DNA from 3 places in the Xenorhabdus sp. XBWT genome. Region 2 is predicted to be linked to each of the others. Evidence: riboswitches for the same ligand, from Rfam matches in the RefSeq annotation. Region 2 holds a riboswitch; each other region holds the start of a gene.

Region 1 (10,885 bases), 2.0 Mb from region 2:
TTATGAACGATTCAGTTTTTCTTTTAATTCCTGAATTTTTGTTTCTAAATTACTAAGACCTTTATCTGACGCTTTTTGATAGAGTTCAAGTGCTTTTTTATAATCTCCAGGCACTACATGACCAAGTTCATAAATCATTGCCAGATTTCTCTGGGCATAAGCATCGCCTTGATCTGCCGCTTTAATAAACCATATCATAGCTTCGAAACTATCTTTTTTTACACCATTTCCATACCAATAAAGTTGACCAATATTATTTTGTGCGGTGGAATCACCTTGAGCTGCGGCTTTCAAAAACCATTTCATCGCAACGGAACCATCTTTTGGTACACCCAACCCTTTCATATAAAAGAATCCTAAGATATTCTGGCCATCCGGACTCCCTTGTTTGGCTGCTTTTGTACCCCATACGATCGCTTTTTGATAATCTTGCTCTACACCTAACCCTTTGGCATAAAAAAGACTCAGCGTAAACTGCGCCCTTTTATCCCCTTGCTCAGCAGCTTTGGTATACCATTTGGCGGCTTCGGAGTAGTTTTGAGGGACCCTTAATCCCTCACTATAAATATCGCCAAGTCTATTTTGTGAACGGACATATCCCTGCGTAGCGGATTTGGTATACCATTTGATGGATTCACTATAGATTTGCTCTACACCTAATCCATTAAAATACATGTATCCCATATTAGCTTGTGCAGAAGCTTCATTTCTTTTAGCGGCTTTGGGACACCATTTCAATGCTTCTTGATAGTCTCGTGCTACGCCTAATCCTTCTATATAAAAATAACATAAAGATGCTTGTGAATAGACATTTCCTTGAGTAGCGGCCGAGGTATGCCATTTAACGGCTTTTTGAGAATTTTGTTGTACACCTAATCCACTATTATAGAGAGAGGCAAGATAATATTGAGCTTCTGTATTTCCCTGATTTGCGGCTTGTTGATACCACTTGTAGGCTTCTTTGTAGTCTTGCTGTATACCTGATCCTTTTTCGTACAACCTCCCTGTTTTATATTGTGCGGTTGCATTACCTTCTGTCGCTAATTTTAAGCAAACAGAAAATGATTGTTCATTTATTTTGCAGGGATCATTGAGTGTAAATGCAGAAATTAATGGGCTGAAACTGAGAAAAAAGCAAAGTAACAATAGGCGTTTCATATATTTATTCCTTATTTTTATAGGAGTTTTCCATTATTTATTAAGTTTGTTGGTCAGTTCTTTCACTTTTAATTCAACATCAGTTGCACCGTTATCAGCGGCTTTTTGATACCATTCGAGTGCTTTTTCATAATCCTGTGGTACAACTTTTCCTTGCTCATAAATCATGCCCAGATTTCGTTGGGCTAACTCTTCACCCAACTCTGCTGATTTAGTAAACCATTCTATCGCTTTTTTAGAGTCTTTTTTTACACCTTCTCCATTGAGATAATGTGAGCCAATATTATTTGCCGCTGTCGGAGAACCCTGATCAGCCGCTTTCATAAACCATTCGATTGCTTTTGTACTATTTTTGAGTACGCCTAATCCTTCACTATAGATATAGCCAAGATTAGATTGTGCATCCACGTCTCCTTGATTAGCGGCGAGGGTATGCCATTTGATGGCTTCTTTATAATTTTGTTTTACACCTTTTCCAACTTGATAGAAATGTCCCAGCATAGACTGCGCATCAGTATCCCCCTGTTCAGCAGCTTTGGTATACCATTTGGCAGATTCTGTGTAGTTTTCTATCCCATCTGTACCATTATAATAGAAAGCACCGAGTTCAAGTTGTGCATCCACATCTCCTTGGTTAGCGGCGAGGGTATACCATTTGATGGCTTCTTTATTGTCCTGAATGACGCCTAAGCCATTCAAGGAGAAATAGCCCATATTATATTGGGCTGAAGCATAGCCTTGCTCAGCGGCCAAGAGTGTCCATTTGACTGCTTCTTGATTATCTGGTGAAACACCTAAACCCTTTCTATAGAGATTACTAAGATTAAATTGTGAGTACATATCTCCTTGTTCAGCGGCTTTGGTATACCATTTTGCAGCTTCTTGATAATTCTGTGGAACACCCTGCCCTTGATTATAGAGATAACCCAGTTTAGTTTGTGACTCACTATTTCCCTGTTCAGCCGCTAAGGTATACCACTTTACGGCCTCTTTATAATCTTGTGTTACACCTAATCCGAAGTGGTAGAGATAACCAATATAGCTTTGCGCATAAGTATTTCCTTGATTGGCTAATTGGAGATGTTTTTCAGCTTCTGCTGTGTACAATTCATTAAGTTTAGATTGGACGTCGGCATTACCTTGCTCAACTGCTTTTTCATACCATTCGATGGCTTCTTGGTAGTCTTGTTCTACGCCTAACCCTTTCTTATAGAATTCACCAAGACTGGTTTGTCCATTGACATTATTTTGGTTGGCGGCATGGGTATACCATTTGAATGCCTCTTGATAGTTTTGTTCTATACCTAATCCTGTTTCATACAATTTCCCTGTTTTATATTGCGCTTCGGCATTTCCTTGATTGGCTAATTTTAGGCAAGTAGAAAAGGAGGTTTTATCTATCTGGCAGGGATCGTTTGGAGTACATGCAGTTGTCAAAAGACAGAAGCTAAGAAGAAAACAGAGTGGCGTTAATCGTTCCATGTTGTTATTCCCTATTTTTATGGGTGCAATCGGGGGAAAAGAATAACGCCAAACATTAGCAAAAATTATATGGTTTGAAAATTATATATAGATCTCTCAGTACTGTAATCAGCGAAAGTTTTATCTATTTATTATGTCTATCAAATGAGGCGTATTATTGATAGACATCATATGATTTTCTGTTTTAAATATTGGTGATACCCAAAATCACCGCCTCTTTTGCCTCACCACTTACCAACCTCTCAGTCTTCCCATCATAATGAATTTTTCCGTCCACAATCAGCAAAGAACGCGGAGCGATTTTCGCTGCGTCATCAAGATTATGGGACACCATAAGTAAAGTAATTTGGCGTTCACAGCATATTTGATCCAGCAATTCCAGCATCTCATTGCGCAAAGCAGGATCGAGCGCTGAAAATGGTTCATCCAGTAATAAAATCGGTTGATGGCGGACTAAACAACGAGCCAGTGCCGCCCGTTGGCGCTGTCCGCCAGAAAGCTGGGACGGCAGGCGAGGTAAATACGCCTCCAGCGATACCTGAGAGGCAATTTGCTGGAGTGTTTTCTTTTGCTCTGCATTCAATCGCAACCCGGGATGCAATCCTAAACCAATATTTTGCTCAATGGTCAAATGGGAAAACAGGTTATTTTCCTGAAACAGCATGGAAACAGGCCGCTTGGAAGGCGGTGTATTTGTGTGATTTTTGCTATCCATCCAGATATTGCCTTGCTCTGGAAATTGGAAACCCGCAATTAAACTTAACAATGTGCTTTTGCCCGCTCCACTTGGGCCGAGGATCGCAATGCGCTCTCCAGCTTTAATGCCTACATCAAAATGCATAGCAAGATGTTTATAGGTGTAAGTGACATTTTCGAGTTTAATCATGGCGTCGGCCCGGTAAGCGTTCAATTACAGTGAACAAAATAAAACAGAGAAGCAGCAACAGGAATGCGGTCACGGCACCATCCTGATTGCGATAGGCTCCAATTTGTTGATACAGGTAATAAGGCAAAGTACGGAAATCTTCGCTTGCAAATAACGCGACAATACCGAAATCTCCAATTGATAGAACATAGGCAAAAGCCAACGCTTGTGCTAATGGAATTTTCAGCGCCTTGAACTCAATCCAGCGTAGGCGCTGAATACCTTGAATATTGAGTGAACGGCACAGGGGATTGTAGCGTTCTGCCAGATCACGCATCGGATTTTCCAATACTTTCAGGGCATAAGGGACGGCCATCAGCGCGTTGGTCAAAATAACCAATCCATAAGGTGATTGAGGTAATCCAACAGTTGTATTCAGCAGAAGAAAAAAACCCGTGGCAAGAACAATTCCCGGCATGGCAAGGATCAACAAGCCGCTGGTTTCTATCGCTTGTCCCCAACGGGGAAAGTGGCGTAAGCGTAATTCCCGGCTGCTCCATAGCAACATCATGGTCAGTATTACACACAGCAGCCCCGCTCCCAGTGCGATAATGACCGAAGTTGTAAAGGCTTGCCATAAAGCAGGCTGGCGTAAAACATCAAAAATACTGCTGTTTAAACCATCCACAATAACTGCCAGCAAGGGGGGGAGTAGAAGCAACAAGGCCAGACTAATCAGCAGGCCATCAAATAATTTCCGCAACCATGAATCCTGTGGATTGCGCCATTGTTGTTGATGACCATAACCCACTGATAGAGCGCCTTTGAGTTTTTGGCTGATCAGTACCAAGCCAACGCAGCAAAATAGTTGAATCATCGCAAGCAAAGCCGCATGTGCAAGATCGTAGTCATAGCTAAGAGCTTGGTAAATCGCTAGTTCAATAGTTGTTGCCGCAGGGCCTCCCCCTAAAGCGAGAACGGTAGCAAAGCTGGCAAAACACAGCATGAAAATCAGTGCGCCTGTTGGTAAAAGTTGGCGGCGCAGATAAGGCCATTCAATAAAACGAAAATGTTGCCATTCATTCATACCAAGCTGGGCTGAAAGTTGCCGCTGTTCGATTGCGATACTTTCCAGCGATTGCAGCAGCAGGCGTGTTGCCATCGGCATATTGAAGAAAATATGAGCCAGCAAGATCCCTTGTAATCCATAAGGTGTAAAACGATATTCAATACCTAACCATTGGAAAATATTTGCCAACCAGCCTGTTTGACCATAAACGGTAAGGATACCAAACAAAGCGACCAAAACCGGCAGGATCAATGTCATTGCGCATAAGCGCAGAAAGAGAGCCTTACCGGGAAAATGGCGGCGGTAAAGTGATCTTGCAAGGAAAATGGCGGGCGTCACCGATAATACGGCGGATAAAAATGCTTGCCAGAAAGTGAATCGAATGACATGCCAGAGATAACTGTCATTCAAGAATTCCTGCCAATTACTTTCAGGCGCATTGAACCACAGCGCCCCAAATGCAGACAAGGCAACGATAATCAATAAACCGGAGGCAATGACCCCCGGTAATAACCAGCCTGCTATTAGCGGCTTACAGCGCTTTGCCATGTACGTATCCATTTTGTACGGTATTTTGCCACTTCATCTGCGTTGAATTGCAGAGAGTTCTCAGGAACAGGAAGTTGTTTGAAAACGTCAGGCAACGGAATATCAATCACAGGATACATCCATTGAGTTGTTGGAATGACTTGCTGAAATGCTGGAGAAATCATGAAATTCATGAATCTCTGTGCTAATTCAGGTTGCTTACTTGAGGCTAACTGGGCTGCTACTTCAATTTGTAAATAGTGGCCTTCCTTGAAGATAGCCGCTGCATAATTATCTTTTTTCTCTGAAATGATGTGATAACCCGGAGATGTGGTATAGCTCAGTACCATATCGCCCTCACCTTTCAGAAACAGGCCATAGGCTTCACTCCAGCCTTTCGTGACGGTGAGTGTCTTTTTGGCAACTTTTTGCCATTCCTGTGCTGCTTTGTCGCCATAGAGATCTTGCATCCAGAGCAGGAACCCCAAGCCCGGAGTACTGGTGCGAGGGTCTTGGTAAATAATCTTCCAATTCTGGTGGTCATTGATTAATTCATCCATACTTTTGGGTGGATGAGGTAAGGTATTCTTGTTGTAAATAAAGGCGAAATAACCGTAATCATAAGGAATGAACGTATTATTATTCCATGAAATGGGTAATTTCAGTTTTGAAGTATCGATATGGCTTGGTGTGAACAATCCGGTTTGTTGAGCCGCTTGAATCAGATTGTTATCCAATCCCAGAACGATATCCGCTGATGTTTTTTTGCCTTCCATCCGCAAACGGTTCAGTAAGGAGACCCCATCTTCCAGAGCGACGAGTTTCAGTTCACAATTGCACCCTGTTTCAAAAGCTTTTTTAATGGCAGGCCCCGGTCCCCATTCAGAGGCAAATGAGTCATAAGTATAAACTGTCAGCGTAGGCTTTACTTGAGCCGTCTGAGCAAAAACACTGGCAGAAATCGAGAGAGTACTAATGGCAATAAAGCGGGAAAATAATTTCTTAAACACTTTGCTCTCCTATCGTTATTAACAATGGTTATTAGAAGATTGGCAAAGGATCTGAGAAGGAGCTAAATGAAAATTACTTATTTTAATCAATTATTAGCATCCCAAATCCCTACTCCGGTACTAACCGGTTCAGGTCCGACGGGTTTGTTCTCAGCAGCAATATTTTGCAACAACTGCACCCCGTTGAGATGGTCGTATTGTAGAGACTTCGGCCGGGTCTGCAAAGTCCAATCATAGAGGTTTACCGCTTGAGATGAGTGTGAAACAATTAGTTATCTTTTCAAATTCGTTTTATCGAGAGGTAGTCTGGTGATCGATGATGATGGCTACCGCCCGAATGTAGGAATTGTAATTTGTAATCGCCAAGGTCAGGTTCTATGGGCTCGCCGCTATGGACAGCATTCTTGGCAGTTTCCTCAGGGGGGGATAAATCCAGGGGAATCACCAGAGCAAGCAATGTATCGCGAGTTGTTTGAAGAAGTTGGTTTAAATCGCAGAGATGTCCGGGTTCTTGCCTCGACCCGGAGCTGGTTGCGTTACAAATTACCCAAGCGTTTGGTGCGTTGGGATACAAAGCCCGTCTGTATTGGGCAAAAGCAACGTTGGTTTTTATTACAGTTGTTGTGTAATGAAGCTGATATTAATGTGCAGCGCAGTAATACGCCGGAGTTTGATGGCTGGCGTTGGGTTAGTTACTGGTATCCTGTCCGGCAAGTGGTTTCTTTTAAACGGGATGTATATCGCCGCGTGATGAAAGAATTCTCTTCCATTGTGATGCCAATGCAGGAACCTGCTTCACAGCTCTATTCGCCTTATTTATATCGTCGCAGAAGAAATTAGGTAACAGTTTATGCTCATGCGCTTACGAGAAATTGTTGAAAAGGTTGCGATGGCAGCCAATTTATCTGAAGCGCTTGAGCTACTGGTCAATGAAACCTGTCTGGCAATGAATACGGATGTTTGCTCTATCTATCTGGCAGATCATCAACGTCAGTGTTATTACCTGATGGCAACCAGAGGGCTGAGAAAACCAAAAGGGCGTTCGGTCAGTTTAGCTTTCAATGAAGGTGTTGTGGGTGAAGTCGGGCGTTTGTCTGAATTAATTAATCTTTCTGATGTTCGTGACCATCCCAGTTTTAAATATATCCCCCAAGTGAAAGAAGAAAGTCTGCGGGCTTTTTTAGGTGTCCCGATTATTTATCGCCGCCAGTTGCAGGGGATATTGGTTGTTCAGCAACATGAACGGCGCCTGTTTGATGAAAGTGAAGAATCTTTCATGGTAACACTGGCAATGCAGCTTGCTGTTATTCTTGCTCAGGTGCAGACAAAAGGGATATTTGGTCAGTACCGCCAGAGTCGTATTAAAGCACTGGCCATTTCCAATGGCATCGTCATGTCCCAAGGGTGGCAAGACCGTTCACAACCTTTGCTGGAGCAGGTATCTGAGGCATCAACCTTGGATTATCAATCTGAACGTCTGAGATTAATTCGTGCTCTGGAAGAAACAACTGCGGAGTGCCGTCGAATCAGCAAGCGTTTCACCTCTAGCTCGCAGAAAGAAAGTGCTGCCATTTTCGATCTCTATTCTCATTTATTAAATGATCCCCAACTCAAGCAAGATCTGTTTTATTCAGTTGATAATGGTTTTGTCGCTGAATGGGCAGTCAAAACTGTGATTGAAAAATACGCCGGGCAATTTGCCAGCCTGCAAGATCCTTACATGCGGGAGAGGGCATCTGATCTGCGTGCTCTTGGACAACGGGTATTGTTTCATCTGGATGATTCTTTCACTGATGCCACTCAGTGGCCGGAGCATTTTATCCTGGTTGCCGATGAACTCAGTGCCAATTTGTTGGCTGAGATGCCACAGGAACAATTGACCGGAGTGATTGTGCGTGATGGCGCAACGCATTCCCATTCCGCTATTCTGGTTCGTGCGATGGGGCTTCCTGCTATCATGGGGGCAGATATACAACCTGAGTTGTTGCACAATCGGACGCTAATCCTTGATGGTTATCGCGGTGAGATTTTTATTGAGCCAGAGCCGTTGATTGTCCAGGAGTATCAGCAAATAATTGAAGAAGAACAGGTTCTCAGTAAATTAGCTGAATGTGAGCAGCAACAGCAGGCACAGCTTAAAAGCGGAGAACAAGTGCTTGTGCAACTCAACGCAGGGCTTAGTTTAAAATATGAGCAGCAGATAGCGGACAGTATTGATGGCGTTGGACTGTATCGTACAGAGATCCCTTTTATGCTGCATAGTGGTTTTCCATCAGAAGATGAGCAGAAGAACCGTTATCAAGAAATATTGGAACTTTTCCCTGATAAGCCGGTGGTGCTGCGAACGCTGGATGTTGGTGCAGATAAACAACTTCCTTATATGCCGATTAATGAAGACAACCCTTGCCTTGGTTGGCGTGGAATTCGTATCACGCTGGATCAGCCTGAAATATTCCTGATTCAGCTCAGAGCGATGCTAAAAGCCAATGCTTCCACTGGCAATCTAAAGATACTTTTGCCGATGGTGACAAGCATTGAGGAAATTGATGAGGCACGAAAACTGCTTGAGAGGGCGAAATCTGAGGTTGAACAAGCCATCGCCAGAACGATTACCATGCCACAGATTGGCATTATGCTTGAAGTCCCTTCCACTATTTTTTTGTTGCCGCAATTAAAGAAACGGATTGATTTTGTCTCTATTGGCACAAATGACCTGACCCAATATTTGCTTGCGGTAGATCGCAATAATACACATGTAGCTTCACTATATGATAATTTGCATCCGGCGGTAATTAGAGCTCTGAAACTGGCTTTTGACGAATGCCAACGCCTTGCTCTCCCTATTAGCATATGTGGTGAAATGGCAGGTTTACCGATCGGGGCATTAATATTGCTTGGTTTAGGTTATCGTAGTCTGAGCATGAGTGGCCGGAGTGTTCCTCGTATCAAATACTTGCTGCGCCATTTGGATGCTAATGATCTAGAACGTCTTATCAGCGTCATATTGAAAGCTGAAACTAGTGGGCAGATCAAAGGGTTGGCAGCCGAATTTATGGAGGCGAATAGTCTGGGTGGCCTGATTCGGGGTGGTATTTAGTGTTATCCATAGCACTTAATCAGCTTACGCCCGACGGGTTTCAAGATGTAATGCCGCCAACAACGCAGTAGTTTGAAAGATGAAGGGAATAGTTGCCTATGCTATTATTTGCAATTATTTGTCTTAAGTTATTCAAGCAATATAATTCATTTGCAACAGATGATTTATTCACAATAGCATTCACACAACATATTTTTAGTGGGGAACGATGAGCACTAGCTATCTGGCATTTCCTAACATTGACCCTGTCATGTTTTCAATCGGGCCCGTATCTCTCCACTGGTACGGTTTTATGTATCTGGTTGGTTTTGTTTTTGCCATGTGGTTGGCAAATCGCCGTGCGGCACAACCGAACAGTGGCTGGAACAAAGTCGAAGTCGAGAACTTATTATATTCAGGGTTTGTCGGGGTTTTCGTTGGCGGACGTCTTGGCTATGTCCTGTTCTATAATCTCCCAATGTTCCTTGATAATCCCCTTTATCTGTTCAAGATTTGGGACGGAGGCATGTCTTTCCACGGTGGGTTGGTAGGGGTTATCTGTGCCATGTGGTGGTTTTCGCGCCGTACGAAGCGCCACTTTTTACAGACTGCTGATTTTGTCGCTCCGTTGGTTCCCTTTGGCTTGGGGATGGGGCGTATCGGTAACTTTATCAATGGGGAGTTGTGGGGTCGTGTTACGCTTGATACACCTTGGGCGATGTTGTTCCCGAGTTCCCGCAGCGAAGATATTGCATTGGCTACAACCAACCCTTCTTTATGGCCGATTCTGGAGAAATATGGTGTCTTGCCCCGCCACCCGTCCCAGCTATATGAGATGATACTTGAAGGCATCGTGTTGTTTATCATTCTTAACTTATTTATCCGTAAATCGCGCCCGATGGGGAGCGTTTCGGGGTTATTCCTGATCGGATACGGTGCATTCCGCATAATAGTAGAATTTTTCCGTCAGCCTGATGCTCAGCTCGGGCTGTTTGAAGGAATTAGTATGGGGCAACTCCTTTCCATTCCTATGATTTTAGTGGGAATATTTATGATGGTATGGGCATATAAATGCCCCCGCAACAAAACTCGAAATGACAAGATACAAGAGGCAAAATGAAACAGTATCTGGATTTAATGAAAAAAGTGCTGGAAGAAGGCACTGCAAAAGATGACCGTACGGGGACGGGAACGCTTTCTATCTTTGGTCATCAGATGCGTTTCAATTTGCAAGAAGGTTTCCCATTGGTAACAACTAAGCGTTGCCATCTGCGCTCTATCATTCATGAGCTGCTTTGGTTTTTGAATGGTGATACCAATATCAAGTATTTGCATGATAATGGCGTGAGCATCTGGAATGAATGGGCCGATGAAAATGGAGATTTGGGACCTGTTTATGGTAAACAATGGCGCGCCTGGGGTTCTGCGGATGGTCGCCAAATCGATCAATTGACCCAAGTCCTTGAGCAGTTAAAAAGTGATCCTGATTCACGCCGGATTATTGTTTCTGCGTGGAATGTTGGGGAATTGGATAAAATGGCGTTGGCACCGTGCCATGCGTTTTTCCAGTTCTATGTAGCAGATGGCAAACTTTCCTGCCAGCTTTATCAACGTTCCTGCGATGTGTTTTTAGGATTGCCCTTCAATATTGCAAGTTATGCTTTGTTGGTACATATGATGGCTCAGCAGTGTGATCT
Region 2 (10,885 bases):
AACACCATGAGCACGTATTTCACGCAATATACCGTTCTAATAGTTGAAGATGAACCAAAGTTAGGGCGACTACTGGTCGATTATCTGCAATCAGCTGATTATCAAACCCAATGGCTTAAACGTGGTGATGAAGTTATTGACCATGTTCAAAAAAACCAGCCCGATATTATCTTACTTGACCTAATGCTACCCGGTCTTGATGGATTATCGGTCTGTCGGGAAATTCGTAAATTTTCTGATGTTCCGATTGTGATAATGACTGCCAAAACAGAAGAAATTGATCGGCTGCTCGGTTTGGAAATTGGTGCGGATGATTATATTTGTAAGCCTTATAGCCCACGGGAAATGGTAGCCAGAGTAAAGGCCATTTTGCGGCGTTGCTACCGCCCACAGGATATTATTAGCGAACAAGGGGCTTTGACTATTGATGAAAGCCACTTTCAGGCACGCTATCTTGAACGGGTTCTTGAACTGACACCCGTCGAATTTCGTTTGCTCAAGATAATGTCCAGCCAACCAGGGCGTGTTTTTTCCCGCGATCAGTTGCTGAATAATCTTTATAATGATCACCGTATCGTGAATGACCGAACTATTGATAGCCATATTAAGAACTTACGACGAAAACTAGAACAATTGGATGAGGATAAATCTTTTATCCGATCAATTTATGGACTGGGTTATCGTTGGGAAGCCGAAATATGCCGTTTGATGTGACAATATTCACGCCTTCTTTAGCACGCGGGTTCAGTTTCACCTACGCTCAAGGAAGCCTGAAATAACAGCCAGTACCAGCGCCATAGAAGCTAACAGCCCACCCGCCAAATTAAGGGTGGTATAACCATAATTGGATGCAATAATGACACCTCCCAACCATGCGCCGACGGCATTCCCCAAATTAAAAAAGCCAATATTAACTGAAGAAACAAGATTAGCAGCGCTGACTTCCTGTGCTTTTTCCATCACCAAACGCTGAATGGGAGATACTGTGGCAAAGCCAAATGCAGCCATGAGAAACAGACTCAAACAAGCAATGAACTGACTATCACCATACAACCAAAAAATAAACAAGACGAGGGCTTGTAATCCCAAAGTCCAATACAACAAAGGCATCATTGCCTTATCAGCAAGTCTGCCACCAACAATGTTGCCAACGAAGAACCCTGACCCTAATACCACAAGAAGCCATGTAATTGCACCTTCAGAGAATCCAGCAATATTGACCATCAAAGGGGCGATATAAGTCACCGTGGTAAAAAATGCAGCTGGGCCCAGAATAGTGATTCCCATGGCGAGCAAGACCCGGATATGAGTAAAAGCCAGTAATTCCTTTTTGATACTGGCGGGTTTTTCCTGATTAAACTTAGGTAATAACGTTAAAATACCCAGTAATGAGATAACACCAATAGCCGTAATGATTGCAAAAGTCACACGCCAAGAAACCACCTTCCCTATCCATGTTCCAAGAGGTACTCCGACTAAATTGGCCAGAGTCATGCCACTGAACATAAATGCGATTGCCATTGTTTTTTTATTTTTTGCTACCAGTTCCGAAGCAATAATAGCGCCTATCCCCATAAAAGCCCCATGGGTAAGAGAAGCAACTATACGACCAACAATTGCCAGATAAAATGTCGGGGATAACGTGGTCAGTGCATTTCCGATAATGAACAATACCATTAGCAGAGAAAGCATCTTTTTTCTTTCTATATGCCCTCCCAAGATAATCAAAACAGGCGCGCCAACAAATACTCCAAGCGCATAACTGGTCACCATATATCCTGCGGTTGGTATGGTAATACTAAATTCAGTTGCAATTTCAGGCAGTAAGCCAGCAACAATAAATTCCGTTGTTGCAATTCCAAAAGTTGCTATGGCTAAAACCCAAATGGCTGCTGGCATGATGGAACTCCTAATGAAAAAAATATGGGTCAGATTATTATGAGATTGAAACAACGTGCATTTATTTCTGAATAATACGTCATTGCAATAACACCGTATAGAATCCAATTCCGGCGATTGCAATTAGAACGGATTCAAAAAATAGCAAGCGCATTTTGCAAAATATAAGCACATAATCATCAGGTTATTGGTGTCAGTGCATCTTATGCCAATGAAACCAGTCTGAAAAAGGACATTCAATACAAAAAGAAAACACCTTTCCTCTCCCATCAGGTGACAAGAATATATTTGTGCTAATGCAGGAATAGGCGCTAAAATCCCTGTCCCTTTAACCTTATCCTTAGTAATGATAATAATAGGGTAAGGACTGACTTGAACTCAGACCGAGAACGTTAATATTATGTTTACTCCAGAATTACTTTCTCCTGCCGGCTCCTTGAAAAACATGCGTTACGCGTTCGCCTACGGCGCAGATGCTATTTATGCCGGGCAGCCCCGCTATAGTCTGCGTGTCCGTAACAATGAATTTAACCATGAAACGCTGGCTCAAGGCATTAAAGAAGCACATTCATTGGGCAAACGTTTTTATGTGGTTGTTAATATTGCACCACACAACGCAAAATTAAAAACATTTATCCGTGATTTGAAGCCGGTCGTAGAAATGGAACCAGATGCCCTAATTATGTCCGATCCCGGTCTGATTATGATGGTGCGCGAAGCGTTTCCTGAAATAGATATTCATCTTTCCGTTCAAGCCAATGCGGTTAACTGGGCCACCGTCAAATTCTGGAAGCAAATGGGACTGACTCGCGTCATTCTCTCCCGCGAGCTTTCTCTGGAAGAAATTACAGAAATTCGCCAACAAGTGCCTGATATGGAACTTGAGGTTTTTGTCCACGGCGCACTTTGTATGGCTTATTCTGGTCGCTGTTTGTTATCAGGTTACATCAACAAACGCGATCCCAATCAGGGAACATGCACTAATGCCTGCCGCTGGGAATACAATGTGCAGGAAGGTAAGGAAGATACTGTCGGTAACATTGTACATGTGCACGACCCTATTCCTGTCAAAAATATCGGGCCAACATTAGGTCAGGGTGCACCAACTGACAAAGTATTCATGATCGAAGAAGCCAAACGCCCTGGTGAATATATGTCTGCCTTTGAAGATGAACATGGTACTTACATCATGAACTCCAAGGATTTACGCGCTATTGAGCATGTAGAAAGATTGACAGAAATGGGTGTCCATTCACTGAAAATCGAAGGTCGCACAAAATCTTTCTATTATTGTGCCCGAACTGCTCAGGTATATCGTCGGGCCATTGATGATGCCGTTGCCGGAAAACCTTTCGATCCAACGTTGATGACCACATTAGAAGGTCTGGCACACCGTGGCTATACAGAAGGTTTTCTACGCCGCCATACTCACGATGCGTACCAAACTTATGAATACGGTTATTCTGTGTCAGACACCCAGCAATTTGTCGGGGAATTTACTGGCAACCGCGTCAATGGATTAGCTGAAGTTATCGTGAAAAATAAGTTTCTGGTTGGCGATTCTCTGGAGCTTATGACACCATCGGGCAATATTAACTTTACGTTAAAATCCATGATAAATAAGAAAGGTCAGGTAATAGACATTGCTCCAGGTGACGGACATATCGTTTATCTCCCTTTTCCTGAAAAAATCGAACTGAAATATGCCTTACTTATTCGAAAATTGATAAGTGGCAATACCAGAACACCTCATTCATAAGAATTACAAGTGAAATAATTCGAAATAAGATTTTAAAGAAATTGTTCTGCTTTTTTAGAAACAGATCACATCAATGTTATTTTATTTCTCGTATTATCAGCCCTGAAAAATGAAGAACTAAAAAAGTGTTACTGTAAGACTAGGAACCACCTCCTTGGCTAGCTCAATCTCCCTTGGGCTGGCCTTTTCTTTTATTCGATAAAAAATAAAATATTTAACTTTCAAAAAGTTAAAATCCAACACTGTCCCATAAAAATAAATTAATTTAATGATTACCCTCTCTGCCATTGGCTATTTTTTGATTATTTTTTAGTAACGTTGTTTATTATAATCAAGGGAATCATATCGCAATAAATATCATTAATATTTATTCAGTTTAATGAAGGAAATTTTAAGAAAGCACCTCTCAAATTATTCAGTTATAGAATAGGTTAAGGTTTATTTTTCATTCTATCAGATAAAAATTATTTCACTTTCCCTTGATGCAAAATGGTCAGATTTTAGCAATTATTATATTAACTGAAGCGATCCACTGCTGTTTCCCTTTCTACTTGCCTTGTTATTAATCTGAATATCAACAACAATCAGTAGCGCCTTTTGCAAACTGGAGTTAATCATGACTGATATCGCTAAGTTATTAGGAAAAGACGCAGAGAGTTTATTGCAACACAAATGCAATACCATTCCACAAGAAAATCTCTATCTCCCGGGCACAGATTTCGTCGATCGAGTAATGATTGAAAATAATCGACCTAATACTGTCCTGCGTTCCATGCAAACCTTGCTAAATCATGGTCGTCTGGCCGGAACAGGCTATCTCTCAATTTTGCCGGTAGATCAGGGAGTCGAGCATTCTGCCAGTGCATCTTTTGCCGCCAATCCACTTTATTTTGATCCTAAAAATATTGTTAAATTGGCGATTGAGGCCGGTTGTAACTGTGTTGCTTCAACTTATGGTGTCCTCGCATCTGTTTCTCGCCGTTATGCCCATAAAATCCCGTTTCTGGTAAAGCTTAATCATAACGAGGCATTGACCTATCCAACCCAATATGACCAAACTTTATATGCCAGCGTCGAGCAAGCATTTAACATGGGTGCAGTCGCAGTCGGGGCAACTATTTATTATGGCTCTCCCGAATCACGTCGCCAAATAGAAGAAATTTCAGCTGCTTTCGAACGTGCTCACGAGTTAGGCATGGTTACCGTGTTATGGGCCTATCTACGTAATTCAGCGTTCAAGAAGGATGGCGTTGATTATCATACCAGTGCCGATTTAACGGGTCAGGCGAATCATCTGGCAGCAACAATAGGTGCCGATATCGTTAAACAAAAAATGGCAGAAACCAACGGTGGTTATACAGCCATTGGATTTGGGCATACTGATAAACGTGTCTATAGCAATTTGACTACTGAGCATCCGATTGATCTGGTTCGCTATCAACTGGCTAACTGTTACATGGGGCGTGCTGGATTAATCAACTCTGGTGGTGCTTCCGGAGATAACGATCTGAGTGATTCAGTTCGCACAGCTGTTATCAATAAACGGGCTGGAGGGATGGGATTGATCCTTGGCCGCAAAGCGTTCAAGAAATCAATGAAAGAAGGTGTTGAGTTAATTCACTCCGTTCAAGATGTCTATCTCGATACGAATATTACTATCGCCTAATCAAACTTTTGGTACCCAATGGATTTCAGGAAATAGGTATATTTCACAATGGGGATACTGGTATCCCCATTATTCAATGACAATCCTATCTCTCTAATTCACCACCATTGATGAAAATGATGCACAGGACCAATCCCCTGACCAACGTCAAGAGTATCTGCTTGTGCCAGCGCATTTTGCAAGTATGCTTTTGCAGAAGGTAAAGTTCTTTGCCAATCGGAATAACGTGGGCGTAATGCAGTAAGTGCCGCAGAAAGTGTACAACCGGTACCATGAGTATGTCGGGTATTCACCCTGGGCGCGGTAAAACGCCACTCTCCTTCACGGGTAAAAAGCCAATCCGGGCTTTCTTCATTGTTCAAATGACCGCCTTTCAGTAAAACCGCTTGACATCCCATTGAAAGTAATTCTCTTCCCTGCTGTAGCATCTCCTTTTCTGCCTCCGCAGGATTGCATTTCAGTATGGCTGCTGCTTCGGGCAAATTAGGAGTGATCAAAGAAACGATTGGTAGTAGTTGCTCTATCATTGCCGCAATGGCTTCTGGTAATAGCAAAGGATCACCACTCTTTGCCACCATGACAGTATCCAATACAATATGGGAAACTGGGTAACGGCGTAATGATTCTGCAACTACAGCGATATTGGCCGCATTGGATAACATGCCAATTTTAGCACTGTCTATTTTAACATCTGAAAATACGGATTCTAGCTGGGCAGAAACAAAGAGAGGATCAATATCATAAACCGATTGGACTCCTCTTGTATTTTGGGCAACCAATGCGGTTATGACCGTTGTACCGTAAGCGCCAAGTGCGGAGAAGGTTTTTAAATCAGCTTGAATGCCGGCACCACCGCTAGGATCAGTCCCTGCGATAGTTAGTGAGTTAATTCTCATGATGGTGACTCCTATTCACCAGCAAAAGAAAAGTGGGTATCAAAATAAAAGATACCATGACTTCCCTACGCTGGCATTATCCAGATCAGGTAATACGGGTACTTCTCAGTTCAATCAAGAACGCCCCGAGCCAAAATAAAAATCACTCTATTAGTATCCCAATAGAGTGATATTTGCAATAGATTATCGTCAGATAATGAAACTAAAATAACGATAAATATAAAATATATTTGGTCAGAAGTTAAACGCCAACCAAAATAAATTTATTACTATAAAGTTGTGACGTTTGCGGCAGCAGGGCCTTTAGGACCATCCTGTATTTCAAACTCAACTTGCTGGCCTTCAGATAATGTTTTAAATCCATCTTTCATAATTGCAGAAAAATGTACAAATACATCTTTGCTACCATCAGCTGGAGTAATAAAACCAAAACCTTTGGACTCGTTGAACCACTTCACAGTACCAGTGATTTTTGCCATTTCAAAAATTTCCTTTGAATCACTTAATTCGCCGATTGACATGAAAATAAACAAACTAGTATTCGTTGCTGTTATTTATTAACAGAACTGTACTCCGTTTACCCATGTGTTTTATCACATACTCTTTATATAATCGCAAGCCATTTTTTTCAGGTGCTGGAGCCAACGCACATATTTGAAAATCTTAACATCTATTCTTATTTGAAATTATCCAACAATTTTTAATCAACCTAACCATATGAATATATACAAAAATAAAATTTTAACCCAAAGAAACAACTTTAATTAACCTAATATATAATGCTGTTTTTTGCGCCTATTGCAGAGTAGAACAGAGAGTTATCACGGTCCAGAATCCATTTTTGATAACTATAAAGTTATCACTAATTCTATTCAACTCTTGATTAACATAAAATATAATCATCTTGCATATAACCAGACTACTTTTTTGTTTATCATTTATTAAATATTATTCAATAATAATGTTTTTGTCTTTACGCTATATATGGATAAACGACTTTATAAGATTTATAAAGTCTGAAGTTTGTCATTTGGCCACTCCATATGTTCTACTAATGACACTATTTCTATGAAATAATTCATATCAAGTGGTTTTAATTTATCCTTAATCATATGACAAATCTCTTACTTATGAGTCACTAAGCTATGATAAAACGCATAATACCTTTAGGATTAGGTTAAAAATGGAGGAATACTGATAAGAATAATCAGCCGGGCATAATACCCGGCTGAAAATACGCTGAAATAGATTAAGAATTAAGCAGCCTTTTTCTTTGCTTTGGCTACTAAGTAACCCAGCCATAATACACCAATCCAGAATGGCATTAAAATAACTGAAATACTAATTGATGGCATCATCAGAATAATAACAAGAATGAACGCCAGAAACGCTAAACACAGGTAGTTTCCAAACGGGTACCACAATGCCCGGAATTTTGTCTTAGTGCCTTCCTTATTCTTAGCTGCGCGGAATTTCAGGTGGGCAAGACAAATCATAATCCAGTTAATAACCAGCGTTGTTACCACCAATGCCATCAACAACTCAAACGCTTTACCCGGTATAACATAGTTAATCAGTACACCCATTGATGTTGCCAACGCTGATAACCCAATAGATAAAACAGGTACACTACGTTTATTCACTTTTGTCAGAATGCGAGGCGCGTTGCCTTGTTTAGCCAAACCATAAAGCATCCGACTATTACAATATACGCCGCTGTTATAAACAGATAATGCTGCCGTTAATACAACTATATTCAGGACATTCGCCACCCAAAAGCTATCCAGATCATGGAAAATCAAAACAAATGGGCTACCACCTTCGACTACATTCCCCCAAGGATAAAGTGAAAGCAGAATAGCCAGTGAGCCGATGTAAAACAGTAGGATTCGATAAACGACTTGATTGGTTGCTTTTGGAATATTTTCCTCAGGATTTTCCGCCTCTGCCGCAGTGATCCCTACCGTTTCTAATCCACCAAACGAAAACATGATTACCGCCATCGCCATGATCAAGCCGGAAACCCCATTAGGCATAAAACCGCCCTGCAGCCATAAATTGGTGACACTTGCCTGTGGGCCGCCACTACCGCTGATCAGCAAATAGCTTCCAAAGAAAATCATGCCAATAATCGCAGTAACTTTAATGATAGAGAACCAGAATTCAGTTTCACCGTATAATCGAACATTAATCAAATTAATAAGATTTATCAGCACAAAAAATATTGCTGCGGAAACCCATGTCGGAATTTCCGGCCACCAATATTGGATATAAATGCCTACGGCCGTCAGTTCTGCCATTCCGACCAGAATGAACATTGCCCAATAATTCCAACCTGATAAAAACCCCGCAAAATCGCCCCAGTATTTATAAGCAAAGTGGCTAAATGACCCTGCGACTGGCTCCTCTACGACCATCTCGCCCAATTGGCGCATAATCAAGAATGCAATAAATCCGCCAATTGCATACCCAAGTAGTACTGAAGGCCCTGCCATTTTGATGGTTTGAGCTATACCTAAAAATAACCCTGTACCTACTGCACCACCGAGAGCAATAAGTTGAATATGCCTGTTCTTTAAACCACGCTTAAGCGTGGATTGTTCTTGTTGTCCTGCCATTTAGTCCTCTTTTTGCGGTGCTTAGAATCCGTCTCATTAAAAGCTATTCTATTTGTTTTTTTGAACCTGAGTATTTTTTGAGTCTGAAAAGAGAAAGGAATCACCTCACTCTCCCAATTTTCATAAAATTTGTCGAGCTTAAATTGTCTCAACTATCATGAATTTTAGTTATGTGCTGATTTAACTCGATATTTAGTCTATAATTAGAATCAGATGGATATTAAAACACCATTTACAAAGAATGAATACCATGTATGTATGTTAACACACATACATTCAGGATAATGATTGAGATAGAGATCAAAAAGGTATGTAGCGGGTAATAGAACAAACACCTAATTCAAATTCTCCGTTGCCTCGTTCACAAGGTACATCCAATGCCAACAAATACAAAAACAGACACACTACTATTAGGCACAATGTTAAAACCACTTTTTTATTTTTCAATTCAACCACCTTGGATTAATTTCATTGTAGTTAACATCCTAGTGAAATAGGATAAAAAGTTTTTACGCGCGGAAGCACTTGGTTTTATTATTGCCACTGCCCACAATGATGGGTTTTGTCATCTTGAAAAGAAGTTGTGTATACTTCTCCCCACCTTTAACCAATTTAAAATTGTAATGACACAAGATAATCACTTAGCACTTGTATACGCACTGAGTAAATGGATAGAAAACCATCTTGGCCGTGTCATTCATCTTGAAGAGCTTGCTGCTTACTCTGGCTATTCCCTTTGGCACATGCAGAAAATATTCAAAGAAGTCACAGGGATATCGCTTGGAAAGTACATAAGACAACGGCGCTTGGCTGGCGCAGTTTCTCTGCTGAGAAACAGTTCTTTACCTATTTTTGATATAGCCTTGGATTTCGGCTTCGGATCTCAATCTCATTTCACATATATGTTCCGTAAAGAATATGGCATTACACCTTATGATTTTCGTCAGAGCATAGATATGGAACTTGAAGTGAAGCTCCCATTGCATCTGACCTGTGACTGTGAATCATGAGGTAAGTATCATCAGCGGCCACTTATCTCGGCCGCCCTACTTACTTTCCACTTTTAATATCTCTTCTACCCCAACAAATGGTTGCGCTCTATACCTATCATTTTTCAAGTTGCAGCTTTGTTGGCTATCTAACTCATCCCTCCATTTTTTATAAACATACGGTTACCTATGTTCCTCAGAGGCCTTCTCAAGAGATAAGTACTGCATTTTGAAATTCATGCATCTATTTCAATAGAATTAAGCATAAATTATTCTTGATATTTTTCGACCAAAGCCAAAGCAATCGCTTCGGTTTCAGCATCAGGTGTACCATTAATATCGGATGGACGAAAATGCATCTGAAATGCCTGAATCGTTTTATGCGTTTCATCATCCAATACCCCTGTTTGAGGAATTTTATAACCATACCGAAACAGTGCCTTCTGTATTGAAATCACTGATGCAAGCATATCAGGACTTCTTCCAGCCAAATATTTATTAACAGTCCCGTGATCAGGCCAAGCACCAACCCCTTGCTCATAAAGTAACTGCCATGGGAAAACCGGACCGGGATCTTTTTTTCTAAGTGGAGCTATATCACTGTGGCCAACAACATTGACCGCCTTAATTTGATATCGCTGAATAATATCTTTGGCCAATCTAATCACTGCATCGATTTGTGATAAATGATATAAACACCACTCCTTTTTAATAAACTGTTGCTTAAAACCACAATTAACAATTTCAATACCAATAGAGTAACGGTTTAGACTTTGATATCCATTCCATTCACTTTTTCCTGCATGCCATGCTCTTTGCTTTTCTGGGACTAATTGAAAAATAATCGGCTCTTTATTTTCATACGTTGTCTGAGATGGAATGAGGTAATGCGCACTAACATTACCTCCCGTTAATGCCTGTAAAGATTTTCTATCATTCAAAGCAGTATAATGCAAAACAAGGAATCTAATCGAATCAATATCCTGATTGGTCGAATAAGGATAAGAATAGTCGACAATATAACCATTTCTCTCTTCTCGCTCAGGAGAATAAGAACA
Region 3 (10,885 bases), 2.1 Mb from region 2:
TGGCTATTGGCTTGGCACTAGGCACTCAGGCGCAGGCCGAAGAAAATAAACCGGGTTCTGACCACACGAACGCATCAAGTGATCAGGTAAAGGAGGTGAGTGTGAGCGGTGAAGCTAATCAACAGCAGTACAAGAGCAAAAACCCTTTCTTCTCCACAAGCGAACTACCATTTCAGGCTCCTCCGTTCGATAAAATAAAAGAAACAGACTATGCACCCGCAATTACTGCCGGTATTAAACAGAAACTGGAAGAGATCGGGAAGATAGCCAATAATCCCGCCACGCCTGACTTTGAAAATACATTTGTCGCACTGGAGAAATCAGGCGCAATGTTGACACGGGTAATTAGCGTATTTGGAACGATGACATCGGCTAACAGCACTGACAAACTACAAAAACTGGATGAGGATGTTTCACCAAAGCTGGCGGCGATGAAGGATGAAATTATGTTGAACAGTAAACTGTTCAACCGTATCAAAGCTGTTTATCAGCAGCGCGAAACGTTGAATCTGGACCCGGAATCGCGCCGATTGGTGGAAGTGACTTATCAACGCTTCGAGTTAGCAGGGGCTAACTTGTCTGATCCGGATAAAGTAAAGTTAAAAGCGTTGAATCAGGAAGCAGCAATACTCAGTACCCAGTTCACCAATAAATTGCTGGCAGCAACCAAGAATGGCGCGCTGGTGGTTCAAGATAAAGCCTGGCTGGGTGGGCTATCCGATGGCGAAATTGCTGCGGCTGCTCAGGCTGCCAATGAGCGTAAGCTAGACAACCAATGGCTGTTGGTATTGCAAAACACCACTCAGCAACCACGTTTGCAAGACCTGAAAGATCGCAATACACGTAAGGCGTTATTTGAAGCCTCGTGGAGCCGAGCCGAAAAAGGTGACGATAATGACACGCGTCAAACCCTGAGCCGATTAGCGAAGCTCCGTGCTGAGCAGGCTAAGCTGCTGGGCTTCCCGGATTATGCATCGTGGAAACTGCAAAATCAGATGGCAAAAACGCCTAAAGCCGCGCTGAAATTTTTACGCGATATTGTACCAGCGGCAACAGCACGCGCTGAGCGCGAGGCCAAAGACATTCAGGCAGTGATTGACCAGCAAAAAGGAGACTTCAAGCTGGAGGCTTGGGATTGGTCGTTTTATGCTGAACAGGTACGCCAAGCAAAATATGATTTGGATGAGTCACAGATTAAGCCGTATTTCGAGCTGAATAACGTTCTGAACAATGGCGTATTCTATGCTGCTAATCTGCTGTATGGCATCACTTTTAAAGAACGTAAAGATATTCCGGTTTATCAACCCGATGTCCGCGTGTATGAAGTTTTCGATAAAGACGGGAAGCCGTTGGCGTTGTTTTATACCGATAACTTCAAACGCGACAACAAAGGGGGTGGAGCTTGGATGAGTAATTTTGTCGGTCAGTCAAAGCTCATTGGAACCAAACCGGTGATTTACAACGTAACCAACTTTACCAAACCTGCGCCGGGCCAGCCCGCACTATTGTCGTATGATGAAGTGATTACCCTGTTCCATGAATTTGGGCATACCTTGCACGGCATGTTTGCCGATCAGAAATATCCGAGCCTGTCCGGAACCAATACCGCCCGTGATTTTGTGGAATTTCCTTCACAACTTAATGAATACTGGGCGCGTGATCCAAAGGTATTTGCCCATTACGCCAAGCATTACCAAACCGGTGAAACCATGCCACAGGCGTTGGTGGATAAGATCAATAAGGCTGACAAATTCAACAAAGGTTACCTCATGACTGAGCTGCTGTCAGCCGCATTGTTAGATATGCACTGGCATATGCTGGCCGCTGATCAGCCACAGAAGGATGTAGATAAATTTGAAGAGGCGTCTCTGCAACAAGACAATATCGCTCTCAGCTACGTGCCCCCGCGCTATCGTTCCAGCTATTTCAAACACATTTGGGGTGGCGGCTATGCTGCCGGCTATTACGCTTATCTGTGGACAGAAATGCTGGCAGACGATGCCTTTGCCTGGTTTACCGAACACGGAGGATTGACGCCAGAAAATGGACAACGTTTCCGCGATAAGGTGCTGTCACATGGCAATAGTGAAGACCTGGAAAAGCTGTATATCGACTTCCGCGGTAAGCCACCAAGTATTGAGCCTATGCTAGAAAACCGGGGCCTAAAGGAACAAAAAGAATAAGGTATATTGCCATACCTTATGGGTTTTAAAATGAAGGGGATATACAGTCACAGTTGTATTAGCCGTTGCCGGTTATCCCCTTGCAGATCCGAACATGTTTTTAAAAGGCCTTTCTCAACTCATTGAGCAATTAACATGACTGCTGGCGACATAACACAACCGTATCTTCAATTAAACGACGGGAAATCGTATCAGAAGGAGGGATCAAAGGAAGGTTATCGTAGCGATACCAGTCTGCGCTGATAAGTTCAACGGGATCAATTGTAATTTCACCGCTATCATAATCGGCCAAAAATCCTACCATCAATGAGTTCGGGAAAGGCCATGGTTGAGAAGCGACATATCGCAAGTTACGGATTTTAATTCCACTCTCTTCCATCACTTCGCGATGCACCGCTTCTTCCAACGTTTCACCGACTTCCACAAACCCAGCAAGCACAGTATGAATACCATTTCGGCTACGCTGGTGCTGTGCCAACAAAATATGGTCATCACGACGAATGCCAACAATAATACTGGGAGCAATTTGTGGGTAATAACATTCCTGACAGTGATTGCACAAACAGGCCCATTCATGTTGACTATGCTTCATTTCATGACCACAGTAACCACAATAATGATGTGAACGATAAAACTCAGCCAATTGCACAGCACGCCCTACCAATTGAAATAATTTGGTTTCCCGATCAACAAATAAGCGGTGAGAAGACATATCTGAAGCCATTTTATGGCGGATCAGCCACACTGTATCCCCCAACCATTCTCCGATGGGCTGCGCCATGTGGTTCTGCAATGACCATTCGCGGGCAGTCCCTGTTGGTAATTCCCCCTGTGGTAGCCAGACTTGATTCTCAAGACTGACAATCCACCAGCCCTGTTCTGTACCTGTCAATTTTTGCTGTATCATCTATATCTATTCCATCATGAGTTGTACGATTGTCTTCATGGCATTTTGTCCAAATTCAGCATACTCTTTTCATTATCTTCCGTCTGCAATCTGCTCTATTAGCCACCCTAATTAATACTCATTTATACTCTTCGTCTTTCAAGTGTCATCTTTGTTGACTACTCTACAAATTGAAAATTTGCAGGTATACGATCCGAATTAAATAAATAAAAATACATTAAATTAAATTGAGGAATAGCAACCATGTCACAGCGAATTGCCGTATTTGATTTAGATGAAACATTAATTTGCAAAGATTCCGGCCGGTTATGGACACAATATCTATGGGAGAAAAATATCATTACTGATCCCCGTTTTCTTGAGGCAGACCAGAAAATGATAGCTGACTACTGTGCAGGTAAGCTGGATATGCACAAATATCTGGCATTCAGCATGCAGTCACTGCACAAAATCTCCCAAGAACAAGTTGATATCTGGCTAACTGATTTTGTAGAAACAAAAATCAAACCACTCATCTATCCCGCAGCCCAAAAACAACTGGATACTTACCGGCAGCAAGACATTCCCATCATTATTATTTCCGCCACCGTCTCTTTCGTGGTGAAGAAAATTGCGGCTGCATTCGGTGTCCAAACCGTAATGGGGATCGACATGGTAATGGAAGAGGGTTGCTATACCGGTAATGTTCTGGGAACCCTCACTTTCCGCGAAGGAAAAGTCACCCGCTTGCAGCAATGGCTATCAGAACAGAATTTATCTCCGCAGCATATTTCATTCTACACAGACTCTATAAATGATTTACCAATGTGTTTATTTGCTGACGAAGTTTTTACCATCAATGCAGACCCTCGTTTGCAATCGGAAGCCGAAATTCACGGATGGACGCAATTGAACTGGACTTTAGGGTCACACTAAAAGGTTACAGTTAAAGGTTGTAGTTTTTATAATCCCCTTTATACTCTGGGGTGTTTTTCTTGTCGGAGTGCCTAGCGTTCAGCGTATACCACGATGGACACAGGCTGAGACCGTTTATTCGGGATCCGCAGAACCTGATCGGGCTAATACCCGCGAAGGGAACAAGAGTAATCACCTCGCTGATTATTACGTACACCTATGACAGCATCGTGTACAAACCATGTTCAGCTACAAACCATTACTCCCTGCGAGCTCCAGACAAGCAATTTTCTCAACTTAAGCCTGACCAGCAATGAGACAGGTGATAACACAGTCAGGAATTTGCTATGTCTAAGTCCAATAATACCGTTATCTCAAATACCGCTATTCCAAATACCATTATCCCAACAGCTGATATTTCTCCAAAACCCCATCAGGCAAGGCCGCGCAAGGCTCAACGAGATGCCGCACAGACGTTTATCAACACCGTTCAAGGGGTGGCTTTTCCCAATTCAAAACGTATTTATCTTGAAGGCTTACGCCCTGATATCCAAGTTCCGATGCGTGAGATCCAACTTTCCTCTACACTCACCGGCGGCACCAAAGAGAATCCCCAATTTGAGGAAAACGAACCAGTTCCGGTTTATGACACCTCAGGCCCTTATGGCGATCCTACTTCCGTACTGGATATACAAACGGGATTGCACAAAATCCGCCAATCGTGGATCGACGAACGCAATGATATTGAACCCGTTTCCACTCTTAGCTCCGACTTTACCCAACAACGCCTCGCAGACGCAGGGCTTGATCACCTGCGTTTTCGCCATCGCCCGCATCCGCTGAAAGCCAAGCAAGGAAAGCGCGTCACCCAATTGCACTATGCGCGCCAAGGCATCATCACACCAGAAATGGAATTTATCGCACTGCGCGAAAATATGGGGCGTGAACGCATTCACAGTGAAGTGCTCCGCCAACAACATCCGGGACAAAATTTCGGCGCCAATTTACCGGAAAACATCACACCAGAATTTGTTCGTCAGGAAGTGGCGGCTGGTCGCGCGATTATCCCCGCCAATATTAACCACCCGGAATCCGAGCCAATGATTATCGGCCGCAATTTCCTGGTTAAAGTAAATGCCAACATCGGTAACTCCTCCGTGACTTCGTCCATCGAAGAAGAGGTGGAAAAACTGATTTGGTCTACCCGCTGGGGCGCAGATACCGTGATGGATCTCTCCACCGGACGCTATATCCACGAAACCCGCGAATGGATACTGCGCAACAGTCCGGTTCCTATTGGCACTGTCCCGATTTATCAGGCACTGGAAAAAGTTAACGGAATAGCGGAAAACCTGACATGGGAAATGTTCCGCGACACTTTATTGGAGCAAGCCGAGCAAGGAGTTGATTATTTCACCATTCATGCCGGGGTATTGCTGCGCTATGTTCCAATGACTGCCAAACGGCTGACAGGCATTGTTTCCCGTGGTGGTTCCATCATGGCGAAATGGTGTCTTTCCCATCATCAGGAAAACTTCCTCTATACCCACTTTCGGGAAATCTGTGAACTCTGCGCCGCCTATGACGTTTCCCTTTCTTTGGGGGATGGACTGCGCCCTGGTTCAATTCAAGATGCCAACGACGAAGCACAATTTTCAGAACTGCATACGCTCGGCGAGCTGACCAAAATCGCATGGGAATACGATGTTCAAGTCATGATCGAAGGACCAGGGCATATCCCGATGCAGTTAATCCGCCGTAATATGATGGAAGAGCTGGAGCATTGCCACGAAGCGCCATTCTATACCTTAGGGCCACTGACAACCGATATCGCCCCCGGTTATGACCATTTCACTTCCGGCATCGGGGCTGCCATGATCGGTTGGTTTGGCTGTGCCATGCTGTGTTACGTCACCCCCAAAGAACATCTCGGCTTACCCAATAAAGAAGATGTGAAGCAGGGGTTGATCACTTACAAAATCGCGGCCCATGCCGCTGATCTTGCTAAAGGCCATCCCGGTGCTCAAATCCGTGACAATGCCATGTCAAAAGCACGTTTTGAATTCCGCTGGGAAGATCAATTCAATCTGGCACTTGACCCTGATACCGCCCGCGCCTATCACGATGAAACCCTGCCGCAAGAATCCGGCAAAGTCGCCCATTTCTGTTCTATGTGCGGGCCAAAATTCTGCTCCATGAAAATTACGCAAGATGTACGCGATTATGCAGCAAAACTAGAACAGGAAGCAGGAATGGAACATATGTCGGAAGAATTTCGCACCCGTGGCAGTGAACTTTATCACAGCGCAGAGGAGGTACCCCATGAAAAGTCAGCCTGACACATCAACACATCTATCAGCTCCTTTTGCTCCGACAGCACAACGCTTGGGGCTTTATCCTGTCGTGGATTCCCTGATATGGATTGAGCGCTTACTGAAAGCAGGCGTCAGAACCCTGCAACTGCGTATCAAGGATCAACCAGAAAAGCAGGTAGAGAAAGATATTCAAACTGCCATAATACTTGGCCGCCACTACAACGCCCGTTTGTTCATTAACGATTACTGGCGCTTAGCTATTAAACACCAAGCCTATGGCGTTCATTTGGGACAAGAAGATCTGGATATCGCTGATCTCAATGCCATCCGGCAAGCGGGATTGCGTCTGGGTATTTCCACCCATGGCCAACAGGAACTGGCGCGGGCAAAAGCCCTGCGTCCTTCTTATATTGCACTGGGGCATATTTTCCCTACCACCACGAAAGAGATGCTTTCATCACCACAGGGACTTGACACACTCAAACATCAAGTGGAAATAACACCGGAATATCCTACCGTTGCCATTGGCGGCATCTCACTGGAACGCGTACCGGATGTTGTTGCAACCGGTGTCGGTGGCGTGGCACTGGTCAGTGCCATTACAAAAGCGAAAGACTGGCGGCAGGTAACAGCCAGTTTACTTCATTTAGTTGAAGGTCAGGATCGGGGGCTTTTATGTTAAACGATCAAGAATTTATGCGTTACAGTCGCCAATTATTACTGGAAGACATTGGCCCTGAAGGTCAGGAAAAACTAAAAATCAGCAAGGTACTGATTGTTGGCCTCGGTGGATTAGGCTCACCTGCGGCACTCTATCTCGCAGCAGCGGGAGTCGGAACTCTTTATCTTGCGGATGATGACCAATTGCATATCTCCAATCTGCAACGCCAGATCCTCTATCGCACAGGTGATATTCCCGCAAATAAAGCAAAGTTGGCAGTAAAACAACTGACAGGCCTGAACCCACTGATCACAGTAACAGAACTGACCAAAAGGCAAGATAATGAATCTTTGTTGAACGCAGTCAGGAAAGCAGATTTAGTACTGGATTGTTGCGACAACATGGCAACCCGCCATGCCATCAATACCGCTTGCGTTGCAGAAAACAAACCACTTATCAGCGGCAGTGCCATCGGTTTCAGCGGGCAACTGTTGGTTCTCTCCCCTCCTTATCAGTACGGCTGCTATACCTGCCTTTATCCCGATCAGGAAGAACCGCAACGCAATTGTCGGACAGCCGGAGTATTAGGTCCCATCGTTGGTGTGATCGGCGCATTGCAAGCATTAGAAGCCATCAAGATGCTGGCTGGCCTTCCCTCTCCCTTAAACGGAAAACTCCGGTTATTTGATGGCAAACAACAGAGCTGGAGTACGTTACAGCTTACCCGGTCATCACAGTGCCCGATTTGCCGAGCGGTTGCCCAACAAGCCACTATCGCAAAAAATGAGCCTGAAAACGCGAATAGCGGCAAAAATGAAACAGGAAAAGAAGTCGCATGAATATTATCGTCAACGATCAACCGATCACACTCAGTGCGCCCGTCACAATCAGACAGTTGCTTGAACATATACAACGCACTCAATCAGGTATCGCCTTAGCCATCAACCAGGCCATTATCCCGCGTTCAGAATGGCATACCCATCAGGTTAATGACGGGGACAGTATCCTGCTGTTTCAGGCCATTGCCGGTGGTTAATGTAGCGAATATTGTTGGAGGCTAATTATGTTAAAGATTGCTGATTCTCACTTTCACTCCCGCCTGTTTACCGGAACCGGCAAATTCTCGAATGCAGGATTAATGATCGAATCAATCCGCGCTTCTGGCAGTCAATTAGTAACAATGGCGATGAAACGAATCGATCTTCATGGCAATGAAGATGGCATTCTCGCGCCGCTGCAACAGTTGGGTGTTAAGCTGCTCCCCAATACTTCTGGCGCAAAAACCGCAGAAGAGGCGATATTCGCCGCTCATCTTGCGCGGGAAGCATTGGGAACCAACTGGGTAAAACTGGAGATCCATCCCGATGTCAAATACCTGCTGCCCGATCCGATTGAAACGCTGAAAGCGGCTGAACAATTAGTGAAAGAAGGGTTTATCGTCCTGCCTTATTGTGGTGCGGATCCCGTCCTGTGCCGTCGGCTGGAAGAGGTTGGCTGTGCGGCTGTCATGCCATTGGGGGCACCTATCGGCTCAAATAAGGGCTTGCTGACCCGCGACTTTCTGCAAATCATCATTGAACAGGCTAACGTTCCCGTCGTTGTTGATGCAGGGATCGGGGCGCCGAGCCATGCGCTGGCCGCCATCGAAATGGGCGCGGATGCGGTGCTGGTCAATACCGCGATTGCGGTTGCCCGCAATCCGGTAAAAATGGCATTGGCGTTCAAAACCGCCATTGAAGCCGGCGAACTGTCACATCAGGCGGGCGTAGCAAGCCAGAAATCTCACGCTGAAGCTTCCAGCCCGCTGACTGATTTTCTGGGGGCATTATGAAATCCGCCACTTTTCGCCAGCGCTGGGAACAATTGGATTGGGATGACATCACCCTGAGCATCAACAGTAAAACATCACAGAATGTTGAACGCGCACTAAATAGCGACCGTCTGACTCTGGATGATTTTATGTCACTGCTTTCCCCTGCTGCTCTGCCGTATCTTGAGCCGCTCGCCCAGCGTGCGCAGCAACTCACCCGCCAGCGTTTTGGTAATACCGTGGGATTTTTTATCCCACTCTACCTTTCCAACCTGTGTGCCAACGACTGTACCTATTGTGGTTTCTCCATGAGTAATCACATTAAACGCAAGACGCTGGATGAACAGGAAATTGAGGCGGAATGCTTGGCACTGAAGAAACTGGGATTTGAGCACATCTTGCTGGTAACAGGAGAGCATCAAAACAAAGTTGGCATGAATTATTTTCGCCGCTATCTTCCCTTGATACATCGCCATTTCAGTTCAGTCTCAATGGAAGTCCAACCATTGGCACAAGAAGAGTACGCCGAACTGAAAACTCTGGGGCTAGTTGGCGTGATGGTCTACCAAGAAACTTATCACCAACCCAGCTATCAGTTGCACCATTTAAAAGGCAAAAAACAGGATTTCCACTGGCGGCTGGAAACACCAGAACGCCTTGGACGGGCAGGTATCGACAAGATTGGATTGGGTGCTTTGATCGGGTTATCCCACAATTGGAAAACCGATTGCTATATGGTAGCGGAGCATCTGCTTTTCCTGCAAAAACAATTCTGGAAAAGTCGTTACTCCATCTCCTTCCCACGGCTACGCCCCTGTGCAGGCGGCATTGAACCAGCTTCCATCATGAATGAAGCCGAATTGGTGCAATTGATTTGCGCATTTCGCCTGCTGGCACCAGATGTAGAACTTTCACTTTCCACCCGCGAGTCACCTTTCTTCCGCGATCACGTTGTGCCACTCGCGATCAATAACATCAGTGCAGGTTCCAAAACCCAACCGGGCGGCTATGCCGATGGGCATCACGAGCTGGAACAATTCGCTCCCCACGACAATCGTCCCGTTTTTCAGATCGCTGAAACCTTAGCCAGATCCGGTTTACAACCCGTCTGGAAAGATTGGGATAATTATTTGGGTCGGTAATTATCTTAAAGAATCGTTCTTTGAGGTGCTGCAACCACAGCACCTTATCTTTTAATGCACCAAAATAAGATCATAATTGGATAAAAAACCATTAGTACGTCATAACACACTAATAGAAGAGTTGAATCAAACCTTCTCCTGGATATTTAGTGAAGCCACTAACTCAAATCATGCAGGTGTTTTTTCATTGATGGCGTCAACCTGAAATCAGAAAATTTCACCTGTAATCCTTCACGCTCCGGCGAGCAACACATTGCGCCAACAAAAATGCGCCGATTACTCACCTTAAAAGGAGACAATCTCAGTAACGGCCATGTCACACCATCAGTGGAATACTGTAACCGGATAGCATCCTCTCCATAAGTAAGCCGCAGCCAAAACTTATCGGGATTACCCGGAAAAATTCCCATCGCCCAGTCTGAGCCTCCATTTGTCAGCACACTACCAATGGTTGCCTGCCCGTCAGAATGTTCGATTCCGGCTTTCAGCCAATGTTGCTCATCCACCAGCAACATAATGCCAGCCTGATCGTATAACTGCTCAAACTGGCCTTCAATGCAAAACTGAACGGTAAAACCGTCTTCAAGCTCAAAATCATCAATATAGCCACCAAATACATGACCACTGTGACGCTGAAAACCATACCATGTATCACGCCAGAAATCGGTTTTATGATCCGTCGTGACATGAAGTTCATCTTCCTGATGCCACCATGAAGCAGGTTCATTCAACCACTGACATTCCTGCAAATTCATCAATATTTATCCTGTTATTTTTTGGTGGGATTAATCAAACCATATCCCGCTAATAATGAAAGAGACAGCAAAGCAATACAGCCAAAAGCGCCATGTAGCGTTATTTGATGGGCTAAACCTCCGATAATTGCCGGGCCAAGCAGTATCCCCGAATATCCCATTGTCGAAACGGCAGAAACTGCTAACGCATCATGCATTACTTTTTGCTGCCCGGATGC

What was found. A riboswitch is a leader RNA that binds a small molecule or an ion and turns the genes downstream of it on or off. The one in region 2 is predicted to bind thiamine pyrophosphate.
Region 1: it holds a riboswitch for thiamine pyrophosphate, as region 2 does, so the genes downstream of both, thiB (thiamine ABC transporter substrate binding subunit) here and thiD (bifunctional hydroxymethylpyrimidine kinase/phosphomethylpyrimidine kinase) in region 2, are expected to answer to the same signal.
Region 3: it holds a riboswitch for thiamine pyrophosphate, as region 2 does, so the genes downstream of both, thiC (phosphomethylpyrimidine synthase ThiC) here and thiD (bifunctional hydroxymethylpyrimidine kinase/phosphomethylpyrimidine kinase) in region 2, are expected to answer to the same signal.

Annotation. Positions count from the first base shown of each region.
Region 1 covers NZ_CM180990.1:632,513-643,397, forward strand. Annotated here, with positions in the region: gene AC5JQI_RS02765 (SEL1-like repeat protein) at 1-1,158, opposite strand; gene AC5JQI_RS02770 (tetratricopeptide repeat protein) at 1,192-2,640, opposite strand; gene thiQ (thiamine ABC transporter ATP-binding protein ThiQ) at 2,825-3,526, opposite strand; gene thiP (thiamine/thiamine pyrophosphate ABC transporter permease ThiP) at 3,519-5,123, opposite strand; gene thiB (thiamine ABC transporter substrate binding subunit) at 5,099-6,112, opposite strand; TPP riboswitch at 6,201-6,305, opposite strand; gene rppH (RNA pyrophosphohydrolase) at 6,422-6,952, shown strand; gene ptsP (phosphoenolpyruvate--protein phosphotransferase) at 6,963-9,209, shown strand; gene lgt (prolipoprotein diacylglyceryl transferase) at 9,418-10,308, shown strand; gene thyA (thymidylate synthase) at 10,305-10,885, shown strand, end outside.
Region 2 covers NZ_CM180990.1:2,619,155-2,630,039, forward strand. Annotated here, with positions in the region: gene baeS (envelope stress sensor histidine kinase BaeS) at 1-10, shown strand, start outside; gene baeR (envelope stress response regulator BaeR) at 7-714, shown strand; gene AC5JQI_RS11375 (MFS transporter) at 751-1,899, opposite strand; gene trhP (prephenate-dependent tRNA uridine(34) hydroxylase TrhP) at 2,300-3,658, shown strand; gene fbaB (class I fructose-bisphosphate aldolase) at 4,275-5,324, shown strand; gene thiD (bifunctional hydroxymethylpyrimidine kinase/phosphomethylpyrimidine kinase) at 5,423-6,223, opposite strand; TPP riboswitch at 6,266-6,358, opposite strand; gene cspE (transcription antiterminator/RNA stability regulator CspE) at 6,490-6,699, opposite strand; gene AC5JQI_RS11400 (amino acid permease) at 7,477-8,838, opposite strand; gene mgrB (PhoP/PhoQ regulatory lipoprotein MgrB) at 9,139-9,294, opposite strand; gene AC5JQI_RS11410 (helix-turn-helix domain-containing protein) at 9,462-9,848, shown strand; gene AC5JQI_RS11415 (N-acetylmuramoyl-L-alanine amidase) at 10,097-10,885, opposite strand, start outside.
Region 3 covers NZ_CM180990.1:415,993-426,877, reverse strand. Annotated here, with positions in the region: gene dcp (peptidyl-dipeptidase Dcp) at 1-2,183, shown strand, start outside; gene nudC (NAD(+) diphosphatase) at 2,314-3,090, opposite strand; gene AC5JQI_RS01815 (HAD family hydrolase) at 3,334-4,005, shown strand; TPP riboswitch at 4,059-4,183, shown strand; gene thiC (phosphomethylpyrimidine synthase ThiC) at 4,332-6,323, shown strand; gene thiE (thiamine phosphate synthase) at 6,307-6,981, shown strand; gene AC5JQI_RS01800 (HesA/MoeB/ThiF family protein) at 6,975-7,799, shown strand; gene thiS (sulfur carrier protein ThiS) at 7,796-7,996, shown strand; gene AC5JQI_RS01790 (thiazole synthase) at 8,024-8,791, shown strand; gene thiH (2-iminoacetate synthase ThiH) at 8,788-9,912, shown strand; gene AC5JQI_RS01780 (DUF1349 domain-containing protein) at 10,071-10,667, opposite strand; gene AC5JQI_RS01775 (MFS transporter) at 10,682-10,885, opposite strand, start outside.